Regions from separate parts of the Croceicoccus marinus genome, predicted to be linked through region 2. Evidence: riboswitches for the same ligand, from Rfam matches in the RefSeq annotation. Region 2 holds a riboswitch; the other holds the start of a gene.
What was found. Region 2 has a riboswitch for cobalamin ahead of A9D14_RS15245 (TonB-dependent receptor plug domain-containing protein). Riboswitches for the same ligand answer to the same signal wherever they lie in the genome.
Positions count from the first base shown of each region.

Region 1: another riboswitch for cobalamin. It lies ahead of A9D14_RS04220 (TonB-dependent receptor plug domain-containing protein); the one in region 2 lies ahead of A9D14_RS15245 (TonB-dependent receptor plug domain-containing protein).

Region 1 is NZ_CP019602.1:865,270-871,667, reverse strand. Features, by position in the region: gene A9D14_RS04230 (FecCD family ABC transporter permease) at 1-946, opposite strand, end outside; gene A9D14_RS04225 (ABC transporter substrate-binding protein) at 943-1,830, opposite strand; gene A9D14_RS04220 (TonB-dependent receptor plug domain-containing protein) at 1,830-3,647, opposite strand; cobalamin riboswitch at 3,754-3,991, opposite strand; gene mdh (malate dehydrogenase) at 4,219-5,181, shown strand; gene sucD (succinate--CoA ligase subunit alpha) at 5,237-6,127, shown strand; gene A9D14_RS04205 (2-oxoglutarate dehydrogenase E1 component) at 6,223-6,398, shown strand, end outside.
Region 2 is NZ_CP019603.1:210,043-216,440, reverse strand. Features, by position in the region: gene A9D14_RS15265 (IS91 family transposase) at 1-559, shown strand, start outside; gene A9D14_RS15260 (cobyrinate a,c-diamide synthase) at 968-2,260, opposite strand; gene cobO (cob(I)yrinic acid a,c-diamide adenosyltransferase) at 2,257-2,871, opposite strand; gene A9D14_RS15250 (hypothetical protein) at 2,868-3,467, opposite strand; cobalamin riboswitch at 3,662-3,870, opposite strand; cobalamin riboswitch at 3,943-4,133, shown strand; gene A9D14_RS15245 (TonB-dependent receptor plug domain-containing protein) at 4,296-6,215, shown strand; gene A9D14_RS15240 (DUF1636 domain-containing protein) at 6,215-6,398, shown strand, end outside.

The DNA.
Region 1 (6,398 bases), on a different replicon from region 2:
GCCGAAGACGCAGCAGCAGCGCCAGGAAGAAGGGCGCGCCCAGCAGCGACAGCGCGATGCCCAGGCGCAGCTCGCTGGCCATCGGCGCCAGCCGACATGCCGTATCGGCGACCAGCACCAGCAGCGCCCCTGCCAGCGCGCTCGGCACCAACAGGCTGGAGGGACGCCGGTCGGTGAACGGGCGGACAAGATGCGGCACCATCAGCCCGACGAAGCCGATGATCCCCGCCACCGCCACGCCCGCGCCGATGGTCAGGCCCACGCCTGCCACGATTCCCCATTGCAGCCGCCGGGCCTGCACCCCCAGCGACAGGGCTGCCTGCTCGCCCAGCATCATCGCATCCAGTGAGCGTCCGCAAAGCGCCAGCACGATCAGTCCCGCCAATGTCAGCGGCGCTGCGATCCATACGTCCGCCCAGCTGCGATCGGTCAGCGCCCCCATCAGCCAGGTCACGATTTCTGACATGGCGAAGGGATTGGGCGAGAGGCTGATGGCCAGGCTGGTAAGCGTGCCCGCAAGGCTTGCGATCATCAGTCCGGCCAGGGTGAACAGCGCGATTCCCCCCGTCCGCCCCGCGATCAGCGCCAGCAGCGCCATCGCCCCCGCGGCGCCTGCCAGTGCGAACAAGGGCAGGATCAGCGGAATGGCGGCCACGCCCAGGAACAGCGCCATGACCGCGCCGAACGCCGCGCCCGGTGCGATCCCGAACAGGCCAGGATCGGCCAGCGGATTGCGCAGATAGCCCTGCATCGCCGCGCCCGCTCCGCCCAGACCGGCGCCGATGATCAGCGCCAGCAAGCCGCGCGGAAGACGCAGTTCGGCCAGTATGATGGCAGCATTGGGCACAGGTTCAGCCCAGGGCGCGATCCATGCCCGTCCCGCCAGCAGCGAGAGCGGCAGTGCCACGCCGATGGCGGCGAGCAGGACCGCGTTGAGGCGGTTCACCCCGCCACCTCGGCGCGGATCTGCGTCAGCCGCTCCAGCGCGCGCGGGATGGTCGGACCGCCGCAATAGAGCAGCTGCGGATCGAAATGCGCCTGCGCGGTGCCGTCCAGCGCCGTCAGCGCGGGGTGCCCAAGCTTGCGGTTTTCCTCGCCGCCCGCGCCCGCGATTAGGATCAGCGGGGGCGGGTCGGCCAGCACCTGTTCCAGCGGCAGCAGCGCGCCCTGCCCCAGCCCGCGCCCCGCGCTCCAGTTCGCGAAGCCGCTGCGGACAAGCAGATCGCTGATCAAAGTCTGCTCGCCCGGCACCAGCCCGCCCGATTGCCAGACCAGCGCGGGAAGCGGGCGGGCGCCCTCGGCAGGCCGGGCGGCGCGGAGGCTGTCCTCGATCCTGGCGACCAGCCTCTCGCCAGCCTCGACTTCGCCCGCCAGCGCCGCGAGTTCGCGGATCTGGGCGATGGAATCGGCGACCGTGGTGATGGTGCCGGTCTTGACCACGCGCAGGCCCATGCGCGCGAAGGCCTGTTCGGTGGCGGGCGGCAGGAAGGTGCTGGCCACCACCAGGTCGGGCCGGAGCGCGGCGACTTCCTCGGCATTGCCCGACACGGCGGGAAAGCGCGCCGCGAGTTCGGGCGGCATCGACGATCCCGCCGGATCGTGGCTGTAGTGCGAGATTGCGGCCAGCCGCCCCGGTGCGATCTCGGCCAGGATCGCGTCGGTGCACGGGTTCAGAGACACGATGACGGGCTCGGCTTCGGACAAAGGCGAGCCTTCGGGAACCGGCACATCCTGGCGAACGCGCGAGCCTTCCGGGGCCGGGGCGGCGGCAGGCGTGCAGGCGGCCAGCATTGCTGCCGCCGCCGCCACGACTGCCGACCGCGCCGCCATCAGATTTTCACCCGCGCTCCGCCATAGGCAGCGGCGCCGGACGAATTGTAGCCCGCGACCGTCTGGTAGCCCGCATCGAACAGGTTCTCGACCCGCCCGAACAGTTCCAGCCTGTCGCCCAGCGGCATCGAGGCGCGAAGATCCACCGTCACGAAGCCGTCGAGCCGCGTGAAATTGCCGCGATCGTCATAGCTGTCGCCGACCAGCCGCACGTCTGTGCCCAGCATCAGCCCGGTGGGGGTGGCCCAGTCCACCATGGCGGTGACCGCGTGATCCGGCCTGCGGTTGAGGTTATTGCCCTGATAGGTGCCGCCCGCCGTCCGGTCCTCGGTCTCCAGGTATGTGTAGACGAGGCCAAGCCGCAGGTTCTGGGACGGGCGTGCCGCCAGTTCGAGTTCCGCGCCCTGCGCGCGGGCCCTGCCGATGTTGTAATAGACCGAATTCGCCAGATCGAAGTCGATCAGGTCGGTGCTGTCGCGGCGGAACAGGGTGGCGGCGGCGAAGAACATGCCGTCGCGGCGCCCCTTCTCGATACCGACATCATAGCCCTTGCTCCGCTCTGGGTTCAGCCCCTCGTCGCCGTAGAAGGAATAGAGCTGGTAGAGCGTGGGCGCCTTGAAGCCCTCGCCATAGGATGCGCGCAGCCGCAGCTGCGCACCCAGTTCCAGCGCGCCATTCGCGCCGAACGTCCATTCGTCGCCGAACAGTTCGTGATCGTCATAGCGCGCGCCCGCGGCGAGGGTCACGGCCGGGCCGCCCCAGGACAGCTGGCCATGTCCGCTGGTGAGCGTGGTCGAGCGGTCGCTGCCCGAATCCTCGAAGCCGTACCATTCGCGGTCGGCCCCGAAATCGATGCCCAGGCTGTCGGTAAGGCCGAAACGGCCGAACAGTTCGGCCCGCTCGAGCCTGCCCTTGGTCTCGTAGGGGAAATCGCCATAGCTTTCCCCCGTATAGAGCCGCGTCGTGTCGGACAGGGCATAGCCGCCGCGCAGGGTCAGCCTGTCGCCCTGATAGTCGGCGCCGATGCGGCCCGAATATTCCTCGGTATCCTGCAGGTCGTCGGTGTCGGCAAAGGCGTACAGGGGCGCGGGATAGCCGTCCTGCTCGAGCCGGCCATCGGCATAGCGGCCATTGGCGGTTAGCGAAAACGCGTCGCTTACGTGGAAGCGGCCGCGCCCCGCAAGCTGCCACTGGCGGAAGCCGTCGGCTTCGCCGCCCGTGCTGGCCGCGCTGAACCCGTCGGAATCGTACCAGCTGCCGGTCAGCCCCGCCTCGACACGATCGGTGACGACCCCGCCCGCCAGCGTTGCATAGGCGGTATCGAACGCGCCATATTCCGCGCTGGCGGAAATCCCGTCGACTTGCCGGGTGGTGAGGTTCATCACCCCGCCCATCGCGTCGGACCCCCAGATGACCGAGTTGGGACCGCGCAGCAGCTCGATCCGTTCGACACTGCCTGCCAGCACATTGGCGAAGTCGAACCCGCCGCCGGGCGCGGCGACGTCGTTCACCTTTACCCCGTCGATCAGGACAAGCAGTTGTTCCGAAAACGCACCGCGCACGCGCACGCCGGTGAACGAGCCGGCCGGCCCGTTCCGGCTGATCGCGACGCCGGGCAGGCGCCGCAGGACGCGGGACAGGTCGGGGCCCTGCACGGTCTCGATCTCGGGCAGATCGATGATGGAGATCGCCTGGCCGGTATTGTCGACCGAAAGCTCCAGCCCGGTCGCGGTGACGGTGATCGGATCGCCCGCTTCCTGCGCGGCGGCGGGGGCGATGAAGGCGAAACAGGATGTGACGAGGGCCGATGTGGCCAAACAGAAATCAAGACGCATGTATCCTCCGGACAAGAACGATTGCCGTTCCTGTCGGAAGACGCGGGATCGCGCCTTTCCGATGCCTTCGGTACACCCCGCCCGCTGGCTCGAACGACCGATACGGGCAGGTCTCCTGACTTCCGGATCGACGCGTTTCGCCGGCCTTCCCGGCCCCTTGCGGGACCAGTGACACGAAATGACGAACGCTCACCGGTTACAGTTGCGGGGGCAGCGCCGGAATTGCCGGACCGCACGCGTTTGACGCACGGCATGACGCACCGATCTTCCCTCTTAGGGCCGGCTGCGCGACAACATGCCCAACCGGCCAACCCATAACGATGGCGCGGCGCATAGCCATGAGAACAATCGGTTGGCAAGCTGAACTTGTCCATCTGACGAGATGGAAATCGATTGTTGCTATTGCGAACTCTTATCAAAGATAATCCAGAAGCCCTCTTTTTTGCCGGTTGCAATCGCCTATCTCGGGGCCTACGGCACATGCCCGAAACAGCGCCCATCTTCGCAGCACAAAAGGGCGCACCCACGGGAAAGAAGAAGAGGAAGAGAGTCGATGGCACGCAAGAAGATCGCCCTCATCGGATCGGGCATGATCGGCGGCACGCTCGCCCATCTGGCCGCGAAGAAGGAAATGGGCGACATCGTCCTTTTCGACATCGCCGAGGGCATGCCCCAGGGCAAGGCGCTGGACCTGTCGCAGTGCGGTCCGATCGAGGGCTTCGACGCGAATATCACCGGCACGAACGACTATGCCGATATTGCCGGCGCCGACGTGATCATCGTGACGGCGGGCGTTCCCCGCAAGCCGGGCATGAGCCGCGACGATCTTCTCGGCATCAACCTCAAGGTGATGAAGTCGGTCGGCGAAGGCATCAAGGCGCATGCGCCGGACGCCTTCGTGATCTGCATCACCAACCCGCTCGATGCGATGGTCTGGGCGCTGCGCGAGTTTTCGGGCCTGCCGCACAACAAGGTCGTGGGCATGGCGGGCGTGCTGGATTCGGCGCGCTTCGCGACGTTCCTTGCGTGGGAGTTCGAGGTTTCGGTTAAGGACGTGAACGCCTTCGTTCTGGGCGGCCACGGCGACACCATGGTGCCGGTGCTGTCCTATTCCACCATCAGCGGCATTCCCGTGGGTGACATGGCCAAGATCAAGGGCGTGGACGCGGGCCGACTGGACGAGATCGTGCAGCGCACCCGTTCGGGCGGCGGCGAGATCGTCGGCCTGCTCAAGACCGGTTCGGCCTATTACGCCCCCGCCACCAGCGCGATCGCCATGGCAGAGGCCTATCTGGGCGACCAGAAGCGCATCCTGCCCTGTGCCGCGCATCTTTCCGGCGAATACGGCGTTGACGGCCTGTATGTCGGCGTTCCTGCCGTGATCGGTGCCGACGGCATCGAGAAGGTGGTCGAGATCGAGTTGAGCGACGAGGAGAAGGGCAACCTCCAGGTGTCGGTCGACGCGGTCAAGGAACTGCTGGAAGCCTGCAAGGGCATCGACGGCGACCTAGCCTGAATTTCTTCCGGGCGGCCTGACGGCCGCCCGCCCCTCCCGACAAGGAGAGCGTTAAATGTCCATTCTCGTCGACAAGAATACCAAGGTCATCACCCAGGGCATGACCGGATCGACCGGCACGTTCCACACCGAACAGGCGCTGGCCTATGGCACGCACATGGTTGCGGGCGTAACCCCCGGCAAGGGCGGCACGACCCACATCGGCCTGCCGAACTATGACACGGTGGCCGAGGCGAAGGCCGCGACCGGCGCGACCGCTTCGTGCATCTATGTGCCGCCGCCGTTCGCAGCGGACTCGATCCTGGAAGCGATCGACGCCGAGATGGAGCTGATCGTCGCCATTACCGAGGGCATTCCGGTGCTCGACATGGTGCGCGTGAAGCGTGCGCTGCAGGGTTCGAAGGCGCGCCTGATCGGTCCGAACTGCCCCGGCGTGCTGACCCCCGGCGAATGCAAGATCGGCATCATGCCCGGTTCGATCTTCAAGAAGGGCTCGGTCGGCGTCGTCTCGCGTTCGGGCACGCTGACCTATGAGGCGGTGTTCCAGACCACCAATATCGGGCTTGGCCAGACCACCGCGGTCGGCATCGGCGGCGACCCGGTCAACGGCACCAATTTCATCGACGTGCTGGAACTGTTCCTGGCCGATGACGAGACGAAGTCGATCATCATGATCGGCGAGATCGGCGGCAGCGCCGAGGAAGAAGCGGCACAGTTCCTGAAGGACGAAGCCAAGCGTGGGCGCAAGAAGCCCATGGTCGGCTTCATCGCGGGCCGCACGGCGCCTCCGGGCCGCCGCATGGGCCATGCCGGCGCCATCGTATCGGGCGGCCAGGGCGGCGCCGAAGACAAGATCGCGGCAATGGAAGAGGCTGGCGTCCGCGTCTCGCCCTCGCCCTCGCTGCTTGGCGAAACCCTGGACGGGCTCCTCAAGGAACTCGCCTAAGCTATTCGCCGCGGCCCGCCTTCCTTGGGGAGGAGGAGGCGGACCGCGGCCTGAAACACCAGGCCTGCGACTGCGGGCAACCATTGGAAGACACCATGGGTAAAGAGCATCAGACCTTCCTCCCCGAGATGGAGCCGAGCGAGGCCCAGCCCGGTCCGTCGTGGCAGCGCAAGAGCTGGCCGCTGACCGGCGAGGACGGCTTCGACGACCTGACGATGGCGCTGGATCCGACGCGGATGAAGGCGGCGCTGAAGGAAGCGGCGAAGAAGAA
Region 2 (6,398 bases):
GTTCTTCGCCGGCAACATGGCCGCGCTGGAGCAGAGGCGCGCATTCCTGCGTCATATCGCGCCGGTGCGGAAGAAGCGCTGGGTCGTCTATGCCAAGCCCCCGTTTGCCGGACCGCAGGCGGTGCTTGCCTATCGCTCGCGCTACACCCACCGCGTGGCGATCTCGAACCGGCGTCTCGTCGCCTTCGACGACCGCGGGGTCACGCTGCGGTACAAAGATTATCGCCGCGACGGGCCCGAACGGCAGCGAGTCATGACGCTTCCTACCGACGAGTTCATCCGCCGCTTCCTGCTCCATGTCCTGCCTCGCGAGTTCCATCGCATCCGCCATTACGGCTTGCTCGCCGGCTCCGCCCGCAAGGATGCCATCGCCCGGGCCCGCGCCTTGCTTCACGTCGCGCCCGAACCGCCGCCGTCCGACAACGTAGAGCCAGCTGACCATCGCCCGCCATGCCCCTGCTGTGGCGGCCATATGATCGTCATCGAGACCTTCGTCCGTCGGCAGCAACCGCGCGCGCCGCCCCAAATCGTCGCGCTTACCCGGAGCCACGCGCCATGACCGGGCATGGCTTATCCTGCAGATTGGCCGCCTCTTGCCCGTACCGGCCAACAGTACCGTTCGCGCCATCCACGGCTGCAGCTATGGCTACGCCGTCCGGTGTCGGGAGATGACCATGTCCGGAGCGCTATTATCGGCGCGACAGCGCTCGCCAAGGCGGCGCCGGCACGGCCAATGGGCGATGCGGCCCGCGAGCCAGACCATTCCAAAACACAATTCCCCATAGCGCAGCGCATGCGGCCCGCGGGTTCCTGCATGTTAGGATTTCGTACGCTTAAGCGCCCGAAATCCTTCGACATAGCGGTCATGCACGAGTTAATTTCCGCTTCTTGTGAGCGGACACTCATTCATGTTGTCAAACGGATCGCCGCTCAGCATCACTGCAGCTATCCCATTTAGAACGCGGAATTACTGTCGGGCCGAGAAAAGCATTGCTGTAGCTTCCGGAGCGGACCGGAAATAGAAATGCACATAGCTGGCCAGCAGGGAACCGCAACTGAACACGGCCTCATCCCTGCCGCCGTTTGGATTGCGTGACCGGCTGAGCGGTATCAGATCGGTTTCGATCCGCGAATAATGAAAGCTATGGCCGCGCAATACACCTGTTCGCAGATCGACTTCCTGCAAACCGAGCCCTCCCAGTCGGTCCTGTATGATCACCTGCGCAGGCAGCAGCCCCAGCATTGGAAAAGGACCGTCCGCCGTTTCCAACTGCTCCGAACAGACCATCATACCGCCGCATTCGGCCAGCAGGGCCTTGCCCATTGCGTGATGGCGCCGGATACTCCGCTGCCACTGACGGTCGGCAGCCAACACTTCCGCATGCAACTCTGGATAGCCGCCCGGCAACCACAGCGCGTCACATTCGGGCAGATCCTCTCCCGCAAGGGGAGAGAAAAAGCGCAATTCCGCGCCCATTTCTCGCAGAACGGCCAGATTATCGGCATAGATGAACGCAAAGCACGCATCGCGGGCAATGGCGATGCGCCTCCCTTGCAGCATGGGTGGCAGAGGGCTCGGCGCAGGCGCAGGGAACGCGACCGGAGGCGGCAGGGCCAGCGCATCGTCGGGCAAGGCGGCGGAGCAGGCGGAGATGCGCGAGTCCAGATCCGGGATCTCTGCCGCCATTAACAGGCCGAGATAGCGTTGGGGCAATGCAAATGTGGTGTCGCGCGGCAAAGCACCGAGCCATCGGACGGGCGGCTTCACGCTTTCGCGCAGCATATCGGCATGGCGGTCACCCGCAATGCGGTTGGCGATCACACCGTCGACCGCAACTTCCTGCCGGTAACTAGCCAGTCCGTGGACCAGCGCGCCAAAACTTTGCGCCATGGCCGATCCGTCGATGACTGCCAGCACCGACAGGCCGAAGTGCGCAGCGATGTCTGCGCTGGACGGATCGCCGTCGAAAAGCCCCATCACCCCTTCGACAAGAATGATGTCGGCGTCCTGCGCGGCATCGTACAGCAGGCGGCGGCAATGGTCCTCGCCCACCATGAACAGGTCGAGCTGGTGAACAGGATGGCCGCTGGCGCGTTCAAGGATCATTGGGTCGAGGAAATCGGGCCCGCATTTGAAAACCCGCACCCGCCGCCCCGCATCGCGGTGACGGCGGGCGAGAGCGGCAGTAATGCTCGTCTTGCCTTGCCCCGAAGCCGGCGCGGCGACCAGCAGGGCAGGGCAATGCGCCGCTGCGCTCACAAATCGATGCCCGGCTGCGCTCGGATACCGGCGCGGAAGGCATGTTTCACATCGCGGATTGCGCTCACCGTATCGGCGGCTTCGATAAAAGTGTCATGCGCGGCGCGGCCGGTAATCACCACATGCTGCATCGGCGGGCGCGCATGGATGGCGGGCATGATCTCTTCCACGGAGAGATAGCGATAAGTGACGAGATAGGTCAGCTCGTCCAGCACGACGAGGTGGATGGACCGATCGGCCAGCGCTTCCTTCGCCTTTTTCCATCCGGCGCGGGCGGCGGCGATGTCGCGGTCGCGTTCCTGCGTTTCCCATGTGAAGCCTTCGCCGCAGCGTTCCCAGCGCATGTTCGGGTCGCGCGCGAAAAAGGCGCGTTCGCCCACTTCCTCCTTGCCCTTGATGAACTGGAACACCGCTGCCTTGTGGCCATAGCCCAATGTGCGCGCCACCATGCCAAAGGCGGAGGACGACTTGCCCTTCCCATTGCCGGTAATCACCAGCAGTAGGCCCTTGTCCTGCGTGGCAGCGGCGATCCTTTTATCGACCGCCGCCTTGTGCTTGCGCGTGCGTTCGCGGTGGCGGGCATTGATGGCGTCCTTGTCGCTGCCGCTCACCGGCTGCTGTCCGGCAGGATGCGTCCGGTCAGCCGCTCCGCCGCTATGTGGACGATCGCCGCCATGCCCGCCCAGCTGAGCGTCGCGGCCAGCGTGCCGGGAAAATAGCGTTCGATGCGAGGCAGGAACCCGGACACCGAGGCATCGGGGAAATACCCACTGAACGCATAGAATCCGCCGCTGCTAAACAGGTTCGATACGAAAGTCGCGCCGCACAGCACCGCGATCAAGGCAGGGAGGGTCGCCGGCTTCATACCCAAGCGCGCCGCGCCATACCGGCCCGCGAGCCACATCGCGCCATAGGCTGGCAGCAGCATCCAGTATGCGATGGTAAAGCAGAACCCCGAACCGCCCATCACGTAGATTGTGACCACATCGATCGCGAAACCCAGCGCGAAAAGCGCGAGAAAGGCAAGGCGCGGGCGGATGTAAAATCCCGCCACGAAAAAGCTGGCGAGGCTGGTTTCGGGAAGGTGGATATAGTCGGACAGCGAATGCGGGCGCGTGGCCAGCATCACTACAGCCAACACGGCGAAAAGAACGGCATCGAATTGCCGGATATTCAGGCGCTTTGCAGCGATTGGAACGGCGGTCATCATTGATCTCCTCCATAGGGTTCAACGATGCGTTGCCCGCCGCGTAAGACGACGGAACAGGCGCGGCGCAGGGCCGCGGCAGCCGAAATGATCTGCGAGTGCCGAATGACGCGGCCCTCCCTTTCTCAACGCACACACAAGTGTCGTCCACCAAGGGATTGGGCCCTCGTTCGACCGGTACATCCCGCCCGGGCGAAGAACGACGGCAACGGGCCGGTTTCCTGACTTACCGGGTCAACGCATTTCCGCCGCCTTCTCGGAAGGAAACAATCCTTCCAATGGCTTGTGGCAGAACGCTCACCGGTCACAGTTGCGGGAGCAGTGCCGGATTCGCAGATGTAGAATCCTGCTTGCCGGACTTCCCGATTAAGCCCTCGCGGGCACCCGTTACATTCTTGCCGATAGGGAGCATGCGCCGCCTCTGCAAGTCACCATCTGGTCACAAGCGGCTTGCCATATGGTTCATGGGCCATTATCCGCCTCGCCAGCGACAGGTTCCCCGCAAGGGGATCAAAAGGGAACGCGGTTCAAGACCGCGGCTGCCCCTGCAACTGTAAGCGGAGAGCCATCGGCCATCATGCCATTGGGGCAATCATCGTCCCGAGAAGGCGGCCGGACCGGCATCGACCCGCAAGCCAGGAGACCTGCCTGACGCTGTCGTTCTTCGTCCGGACAGGGTGTGCCGGCCGAACGGGGAAATCCCTCGTGAAACGACAGAAACTGCCTCGTGCGGCGCGTGCCGGACGGGACGGTCTGTGTGTGTTCACGCCGCAGTCGTTCCCCCGCTGCGATCCGCGCGTGGCATCTTGTCACTTGTGGGGATTGTCCATGCCCGAATTCAAATATGCGTTCCTGCCGGCGCTCGTTATAGGTTGCTCTCTTTACACCGTCGCCGAGGCCAATGACGCGGCAGGCGAAATCGTCGTTTCCGCCTTGCGTACTCCGGTCGACAGCGACCGCGTATCGTCGTCTGTTACCATTCTCGACCTTGAAGAGATCGAGACGGAGCAGCCCGTCGCGGTCACCGATATTCTGGTCCGTACGCCCGGCATCAGCATGTCGCGCAATGGCGGCTATGGGGCGGCGACATCGCTGCGCATACGCGGCGCCGATGCGGGGCAAAGCGTGCTGGTGATCGACGGCATGCGCCTGTCCGATGCATCCACCACCGATGGCGGGGCAGATTTCGGCAATTTGTTCGCCGACGATATCGAACGGATTGAGATTTTGCGTGGGCCGCAATCGATCCTGTGGGGCAGCCATGCAATTGGCGGGGTGGTCAATGTGGTCACGGCCAGCCCCTCCGATCCGCTGGAAGGGCGCCTCACGCTCGAAGGCGGATCGCGCAATACGCTGAACGCGCGGGCAGGCGTGGGCGGCAGCGGCAAGGCGATCGACTGGCGGATCGCTGGCAGCACATTTACTACTGACGGCATATCGGCGCGCAGCAACGGCACCGAGCGGGACGGCTATCGCCGCCAGTCCGCCAGCGGCACGCTGACGGCGCGGATCGCGTCGGTACTGTCGCTGAACCTGCGCGGCTACTACGCCGACGGACGTAATGATTTCGATGGGTTTGCCGGTGACAGTCGCGCTTATGGGCTGACACAGGCGTGGACAGCCTATGCGGGTGTGAATGCAGCGCTGCTGGACGGGCGGTTCACCAACCGGCTGGCGGTGATGGAAAGCCGCACGGACCGCGATAATTTCGACCCCGACCGTTCGGTGCGCAGCCAGACATTCGACGCGCAGGGCCGTGGTCGCCGGTACGAATATCAAGGCGGCTTCGCCCTATCGGACGCGGTGCAATTTGCATTCGGTGGCGAGCGTGAGGAACAGCGCATGCGCACCGCATCGCCGGGCAATAATACATTGCCCTTCACTACCACGCGGGCCGAGGCGGATATCGACAGTGTCTATGTGCATGCCCGCGTTTCACCCACGGCGGGGATGACGCTGGAGGGCGGGGTTCGCCACGACGACCATTCGCGTTTCGGCGGCAATACCGTGTTCAGCGCGGGCGGCAGCTTCGTCCCGTGGGATGGCGGCACCATATTGCGCGCCCGATATTCCGAGGGGTTCAAGGCGCCGTCGCTCTATCAGCTGTTCACCCAATACGGATCGGCGGATCTGCAGCCCGAACATGCCAAGGGCTGGGAAGCGGGCGTGGAGCAATATCTGCTGGACCGGCGCGTTTCCCTGTCTGCCACCTATTTCGAAAGGGACAGCGATAATTTGATCGACTTTGCCTATTGCCCCACCACCGGCACGCTGCCCGGCGAATGTTATATTCCCGGCACCGGTGTCGAGCGGTTCGGCTATTACGCGAATATCGACGAAAGCCGTGCGCGCGGCGTGGAGCTGGCCGGTTCGGCGCAATTCGGGGGCTGGTTCGCGCGCGGCAATTTCAGCTGGATCGATGCCGAGGATCGCAGCGCCGGTACGACCTATGGCCAGCAATTGCCGCGTGTGCCGCGCTATCTGGCGAACGGATCGTTCGGCTATGAGGCGGAGGACGGCTATTCGGCCAGTATCGCTCTGCGCTATTCGGGTGAAAGCCGCGACCGCGCGGGCGGAGTCATGCTGGACGATTATCTGCTGACCGATCTGCGTGCAGAGGTGCCGGTGGGTGCCGAGCTGTCGCTATATGGGCGGGTCGAGAACCTGTTCGACAGCGATTACGCCACCGCCAACGGATACGGCACATTGGGACGCAGCGCCTATGTCGGCGCAAGGGCGCGTTTCTGATGCTGCGCCCTGCCAGTAGCGGCCCCTCGGTCGTGGTGTGCAGCACCTGCCGCCTGTCACCCGACCGGCGCGAGGACGATGAAGGGCGGCGCGGCGGCGCGCTGCTGGCAGGGGCCATGCGCGATCTGCAACGGGCCGAGCCGCGCTATGCGGACATTGCCGTCGAGGAAATGCCCTGCCTCT